One region of the Simiduia sp. 21SJ11W-1 genome, then DNA from elsewhere that is predicted to be linked to it. Evidence: predicted binding sites of a transcription regulator. Region 1 holds the regulator's gene; the other holds the start of a gene.
What was found. Region 1 encodes FliA, which starts transcription of late flagellar genes. Its sites were predicted from a motif close to TAAAGTTATNNNNNNNNCGGCCGATANCC; they were not measured.
Positions count from the first base shown of each region.

Region 2: a site for FliA is predicted at 1,104-1,132, ahead of L1F30_RS07510 (DUF5610 domain-containing protein). Genes of this name have one in related genera too.

Region 1 covers NZ_CP090959.1:1,853,729-1,857,392, forward strand. Annotated here, with positions in the region: gene flhF (flagellar biosynthesis protein FlhF) at 1-818, shown strand, start outside; gene L1F30_RS08185 (MinD/ParA family protein) at 848-1,672, shown strand; gene L1F30_RS08190 (RNA polymerase sigma factor FliA) at 1,675-2,424, shown strand; gene cheY (chemotaxis response regulator CheY) at 2,531-2,914, shown strand; gene L1F30_RS08200 (protein phosphatase CheZ) at 2,938-3,664, shown strand, end outside.
Region 2 covers NZ_CP090959.1:1,711,892-1,715,555, forward strand. Annotated here, with positions in the region: gene L1F30_RS07505 (FHA domain-containing protein) at 44-901, shown strand; gene L1F30_RS07510 (DUF5610 domain-containing protein) at 1,168-2,268, shown strand; gene L1F30_RS07515 (glutaredoxin family protein) at 2,535-2,822, shown strand; gene L1F30_RS07520 (EAL and HDOD domain-containing protein) at 2,819-3,664, opposite strand, start outside.

The DNA of each region.
Region 1 (3,664 bases):
CGGTAGTGCACAAGCTTGCAGGGCTGGGCTTGCCGGCCTTTCAATGTGAGCGCATAGCCGCGGCGGTAGATGGCGATCACGCGCCCGATAAGGCCTGGGCCGAGGCTTTGGCCTTGTTATCCCAAAGGTTGCCAACAGCCGGGCGCGATGTGGTGGCCAATGGTGGCGTTTATGCCTTTGTGGGCCCTACAGGCGTGGGCAAGACCACAACCCTTGCAAAATTAGCCGTGCGCCATGTATTGGCCCACGGCCCACAATCCCTTGCGCTGGTAACCACAGATAACTTCCGCCTGGCCGCCCATGAGCAAATTACCTCGCTTGGCCGTTTGCTTAAGGTGCCGGTAAAAGTGGTAGGGGAAGGCGAGTCGCTTGAACAAATACTGGTGAACCTGAGCCACAAGCGCCTGGTGCTTATTGATACCGCAGGCCTGCGCCATGGCGACCCGCGTCTGAAGCAGCAGCTTGCGCAGCTGCGCGAGGCCGGCAAGGTAAACAGCTTGCTGGTGTTGGCGGCAAACAGCCAGGCGCAAATGCTGAAAGCCAGCTGCCACGCATACGGCGCGGCCCACCCGGTTGCCACGGTGCTTACCAAATTGGATGAAACGCCGTCGCTCGGTGAAGCCATGGGCATGTTGTTGGCACATCGCTTGCCGTTGGCCTACACCACCGATGGCCAGGAAATACCGGCAGATATCCAGGTTGCCAAGGGGCATCAACTGGTGGCCAAAGCCGCCAAAAACCCGGTTCCCGTGGGTTCTTATGGCGTTGGAGTGCAAGCCGCTAAAGCCGGCCTGCAGGTTCAGGCCGAGCAACTATAATCAATGCAGGTTTTATTGTGGGAGCACGCATGGGCCACCATCCAGTTCAAGTGATCGCCGTAACCGGCGGCAAAGGCGGCGTTGGCAAAAGCAACATATCCGTCAATATGAGTATTGCACTGGCCCAGCTGGGCCGGCGCGTCATGTTGCTCGATGCCGACCTGGGCCTGGCTAACGTGGATGTGCTACTGGGCATTCGAGCCGAGAAAACCCTGGCCGATGTGCTGTCGGGTGATTGCAGCCTGCGCGATGTACTGATCAAGGGCCCGGGCGGCATTCGCATAGTGCCTGCGTCTTCTGGCGTGCAACAAATGGCGAGCTTGAGCCGTCAACAGCATGGCGCCTTAATTCGCGCTTTCAGCGATATCTCAGACCAGCTGGATGTGTTGGTAATAGATACCGCCGCCGGCATTAGCGATACCGTGGTGAGTTTTGTGCGCGCGGCCAACGAGGCGCTGGTGGTGGTGTGTGATGAACCGTCGTCGGTTACCGATGCCTACGCGCTCATTAAGCTGCTCCACAAAGATGCCGGCATGCAGCGTTTCAGGGTGGTGGCCAACATGACCCGCACATCGACGGAGGGCAAAAAGCTTGTCCATCGCTTACAGCAGGTGTGCGATAAATTTCTGGATGTGGCGCTGCAATTCGAGGGGGCTATTCCCTTCGATGAAAGCGTGCGCAAGGCCGTTCAGCACCAGCGCGCACTGGTGGAATACGCGCCGCAAGCCAAGGCCTCAAGTGCCATACGCGCCCTGGCCGAGCGGGTGGCGCAATGGCCCTTGCCGAAGGCCGCCACAGGAAACCTGGAGTTCTTTGTGGAACGCCTGCTGGAAAGCCCCGAAGTAGGTGCCTAATAATGGCCGCAGTAGAAGGATTAGCCATGTATGACCAGACCAGCCGACAATCTGGTGAGCAGATCCGCATTGAAGACTATGCGCCGCTGGTTAAACGTATTGCCTACCATTTGATGCTACGCATGCCTGCCAGTGTGCTCGTAGAAGATTTGATCCAGGCCGGCATGATCGGCCTGATAGAGGCCTCGCAGAAGTTTGACGCCTCAAAGGGCGCAAGCTTTGAAACCTATGCCGGCATTCGCATTCGCGGCGCCATCATGGATGAAACCCGCAAGGGTGACTGGGTTCCAAGATCTGTTCACAGAAATGCCCGCAAAATTACCCAGGCCATTGGCGAGCTGGAGGCCCGCCTTGGCCGTGAAGCCGGCGAAAAAGAAATAGCCGAAGCCCTGGAGATGACGCTTGAAGAATATCGCGCCATCTTGCAAGACACCACCAGTGCGCGCCTGTTCAGCTATGAAGAATCGGCCACAGACGACGATGCAGGCCCCACCAAGCCCGCCACCATTGGCCTTGAGGCCCCCACAGATGCCTTCGAGCGCGATGCATTAAAGCAATCGCTGGCGCGGGCGATAACCCAATTGCCCGAAAGGGAACAACTGGTGTTATCGCTTTATTACGACGAAGAGCTGAACCTCAAGGAGATAGGCCAGGTGCTGGGCGTGAGTGAATCGCGCGTATCACAAATACATTCGCAGGCGGCTGCTAGGCTTAAGGCCAAGCTCTCCGGCTGGACGTCGGCGGGCGAATAGATCAGCCGGCAATTAATTGACCAATTTTATGACTAAAACTGGCTAGTAGTATTCCAGCTACTAGACTGAAGATTAACGGAGTCCGGCAGTTACGACGGAGGTTGCTTTGGACAAAAACATGAAAATCCTGATTGTTGATGACTTCTCGACCATGAGACGCATCATCAAGAACCTGTTGCGCGACCTGGGGTTTAGCAATACACAGGAAGCCGACGATGGAGCAACAGCGCTGCCGATGCTTAAGGCCGGCGACTTCGATTTCCTGGTAACAGACTGGAACATGCCGGGCATGACCGGCATAGAACTGCTAAAGCAAGTGCGGGCCGATGAAAAGCTGGCATCGCTACCTGTACTGATGGTTACCGCTGAGGCCAAGCGCGACCAAATCATCGAAGCGGCCCAGGCGGGTGTCAGTGGCTATGTGGTTAAACCCTTCACTGCACAGGTACTCAAAGAGAAGATCGACAAGATTTTTGAGCGTGTGGGATAACACAGACAGTATCAAGGGTGCCCATGGAAAGCCAAGTGGACCAGAAGGCCAATCAGGAATTTGTGGCTGAGTTACGCGATTGTGCAAAAGTGCTCATCGAAAAGCTTGAGGGCGATAAGTTCGACGAGGCCTCCCAGCTCATCGAGCAAATTATCGCAAGCCGCGACCGTCACCTGTTCAATAATGTAGGCAAGCTTACCCGCGGCCTGCATACGGCAATCAGAAGTTTCAATATCGATTCGCCCATTTCACAGGATGAAAGCCTCACAGATGCGAGCGATCGCCTCAATTATGTGCTGCGTCTTACCCAGGATGCGGCCAATAAAACCATGGATAAGGTAGAGGCCTCGGCCCCGATAGCCATGGATCTAGGCAACGAAGCCCGCGCCTTAAAGGCGCAGTGGCAGGCGCTGATTCGACGCGAACTGAGTGCAGACGACTTCAGGGATTTATACCACCGCATTGAAACCTTTCTGGATCAAATGGAAACCGGGGCCGGTGCGTTGAACGCCAATTTGCAAGACATCATTCTTGAACAGGGCTATCAGGATCTCACAGGCCAGGTACTCAAAAAGGTGATGGACCTCGTTGCCGAGGTAGAAGGCAGCCTGGTGGATTTAATGCGCATTGCCGCGCAAGTAGAAGAAATTACAGGAATTCAAAAGCCCGTCGATAACATAGATGCCAAAGAGCCGAAAGGTTCCGTAGGCGAAGGTCCACAAATTCATGCCGACAAGCGCGAAGATGTGG
Region 2 (3,664 bases), 140 kb from region 1:
GGCTTTTCGTGGGGCCCATTAGTGCATTTTGGGGAACTCAAATATGTTGAAACTCCGCTTTAAGAACAATAAGCATAATGCGGTGTGGCTGGTAGAGCCGAAGGTTACCATCGGGCGTGATTCCAAAAACGACATGGTGGTTGATGACGCCAGTGTTGCCGAGCTGCACGCAGAGATACATGTCAATCATGAAGAGCTCACATTGCGGGTGTTAAATCCCGAGCAACCTGTGCGGGTTAATGAGAAAAGCATCAGCAAAGGTGCGCGCTTAAAGGTGAATGACGTGTTAACCCTTGGCAAGGTGCAGCTGCAGGTGGTGGATCCAAAACAGGAGCCCAAGGCCGTGCCCACTCTGGTACGCACCGAAACCACGGGTTGGTCTTTGAAAGCCAATCATGCAGCCCTTGCCAATAAAGTATTCAATATTGCGCCCAAAACCGTGGTGGGCCGGGCCAGCGACTGCGACATAGTGCTGGCGGCGGCCCATTTGTCGCGTCGGCATGCTGAACTCACAGTGAAAGATGGCCTGTTGTATGTAAAGGATTTGGGGTCAGCCAATGGCACCTTCCTCAATGGCACACAGATTACCGAGGCCCGCGTTAAGCGAGGTGATGAGCTCCGTTTCGACACCCTGGGGTTTGGCGTGGTGGGCCCAACCGATGACATGGATAAAACCAGCATTCGCTCTATGCCCAAGCCAAAGCCACAGGCCGCAGCCCGCAAGGGCGGTGTGAAGCGGCCGCTGGAGCCTAATGTTGAGCAGGTTAAGGCGGCCATGGCCGCCCCTGAGGCGGAAGACGAGCAGCCGCGCGCCTCGGCGTTTACCGGCCTCAGTATTACCTTGCTGGTAATTGCCGGCATTGCCTATTGGGCTTGGCAGTCTGGTTATTTTGGCGGCTAGTTCGCCTGCGCCCTGTAAATCGGGCGCGCTAGCGCCCTTGGCCAAAAGCGCCGCCACTGCAATTGGCCCATAGCGCACCTTGCCAAAGCGCCGGCTTCAGGCGCTTTGGCATTCAAGCTTGCGTCGTTAAATCGATAGGCCGCCAAGGCCTGGTTAATTCGATTTAGCGATAAGCGCAAAGCCCTCAAGAACTATTCGTTGTTTAAGTTTTGATCACCTCGGCCGATACCCCCGTAATCTGGTTTATTCCCGGCAGGAGGTATTCAATGTTGGCCCCAATTCAGCCCAATTCAGCGCAATTTTCCCCTGGCTCCCTAACCCCCGATACCTCCCGTGCCCGTCAATCAAGCAGCCTGAGCACACCTGCGCTGCAAGGCGCCAGCAGAAGTGAGCCAGTAGCAGCCACGCGCGAGCAGGGCATCACCCCTGATCGCGCTGCCGGTACCATCTTGTTGTTTATTGAAAACCGCCTGCAGGCAGACGCCGCGGCAGGCATGAGCACCGAAGATCTGCAAAGCCGCTTGGACGCGGGCCTAGAGGGCTTTTTGAAGGGTTTCAATGAAGCCAAAACCATACTCTCTGAAGCAGGGTTGCTGTCTGATGAGCTGATGGCCTCCATTGGTGCCACCTACGACAAAGTGCTCGCTGGCCTTGCCAATATGGCTGAGGAGCTGGGGCTCGATGATAGCGCAATAAAGGCCGCCCAAACCCCTGCCGCTGAAGAGCCCCCCGTACTTGATGCCCCCGATGCAGTAACGGCGCCGGTGGCAGATATCAAGGGCCTGGTAAAAGCCAGCCGTGCCTTTGATTTCAGTGTTACCACCCAAGAGGGCGACAAGGTGCAAATCAGTGCCTCAAGCTTTTTCAAAGCGAACTACGCCGCCAACGGTAATGGCGCGAGCGCAAGCCTGCGCCAGGGCGAAAGTTTCCAGCTGAAAATCCAAGGCGATTTGAATGAGGATGAATTGGCGGCCATTAATGATTTGTTGGGGCAGGTGAATGACTTGGCCGACCAGTTTTATGGCGGCGATTTACAAGCCGCCTTTGAATCTGCCCTAGCATTGGATTTTGATGCCAATGAAATTGCAGGTTTTGCACTGGATTTACAGCAAACCCAAGTGCAAAAAGTAAGAACAACCTATGGCCAGCCGGCTCAGGCTTCGCCCTTCCAGCCTTTAGGCCCAATGGCCGATCAGGTACAAGCGGCGCTGGAATCAGCTCGCCAGTTCATGGAGCCTGCCAACCTGTTGTTGAATATACTGGATAAAATGAGTGGCGTGCACCCAGAGTCAGGGCAGGCAGATGCCGGTGTGCACAAGCTATTTTCAGACACTGTAGGGGCCATGGCTGATAAGTTGGCAGCCTAAGGTCAAGATGCACTGCGGTAAACCTTGGCGAGGTTGGTTGTTTCACTCACCGCAAGCGTTGGCGGTGAGCCTGGTTAATCATTGTTGCAACCGGTACCGGAGCGCCCAAGCAGTTGTTATACGTTTATCTAGTTGTTTGTGCGGCTGTGGGGTTTTAGCCACCGTTCAGGTATGATTGCGCTCGCCTCAGGTTAGCGGCCGCTTGTGGCGGTTTTGGAAAAATGTCTAACCGTCGGCGCTTTTCATTTAATATTTTGCCTGCTGCTATGACTCACCCTGTATCGCCTCAAAAACACCTGCTAACTGTTACCTTGCTGGGCACAGAGGGTTGCCATCTGTGTGATGACGCCGAGGCATTAGTGCATCAGGTACTGCAAGCCAGAGGTGTGCCTTACCGGTTGGATCACCGCGACATAGCCGATAGCAATGAGGGTATAGAGCAATACGGATTGCGCATTCCGGTGCTTGTCAATCAGGGGCGAGAGCTGGACTGGCCATTTAGCGCGGAGCAACTGGCTGTGTTTATCTCTGATCAGGTTGTGCCTGGTCCCTAGCCATCGAACACCAACGACTCCAATGCGCTGGTAACCCATACCAGGCTTTCGGTGTAAAAGTGCCCGAGCGCAGAGGCTTCAACGCCGTGGTGCTGAAGCCAGCTCCAGTCGATGTTATCCCAGTCTGCCTTTTCATACTGTTTAATAATTTCCAGTACTTTGCCTTCGTTATTTTTGTAGTACATCAAGGCACTACGAATATTTTCACTGATAGAAATTCTTTGCAGTAGTTCTTCCATCGGGGCATCCATGAATGCGTCGATGGTTGACAGCAGGCCTACGGTGAAAAATGTATCGCCGCGCTTGCTGGTGGTGGCCGCTTCCCCAAGGGTTTGACAAAAACGCGCCCTTACCAAGGTGGCCACACACAGCTCCCGTGGCTTGTCGTCAATACTGGCCATAGAGAGTAGGGTAATCCAGCTGCGTACCTGGATAAGCCCGAGCAGCGTAATGGCCTGGCGCAGGGATTCGATTTTACAAACGAAATGAAAGGCCGCCGAATTAATCAGTTTTAGCATTTTATAACTAAGCACTGGGTCCTGGGCGATTAAATGTTCAATGGCCTGAATGTCTGTGCCCGGATCATTGAGTTGCGCCAGCAGCTGTAAAATGGTTTGCCGGTTTTCAGATACTTTCCTGCCAGACATGATTTGCGGGCGGGATAAAAAGTAGCCCTGAAACAAACGGAACCCCAAAGATTTACAGTGCTCCAGCATTTCGTAGGTTTCTATTTTTTCAGCCAGCAAGGTGACACCCAAAGGCTTTAGGTATTCTACGTGATGTTGTAGCTCGGCCTCGCTAAGCGCCAATACATCCAGTTTCACTATGTCGGCATATTCCAG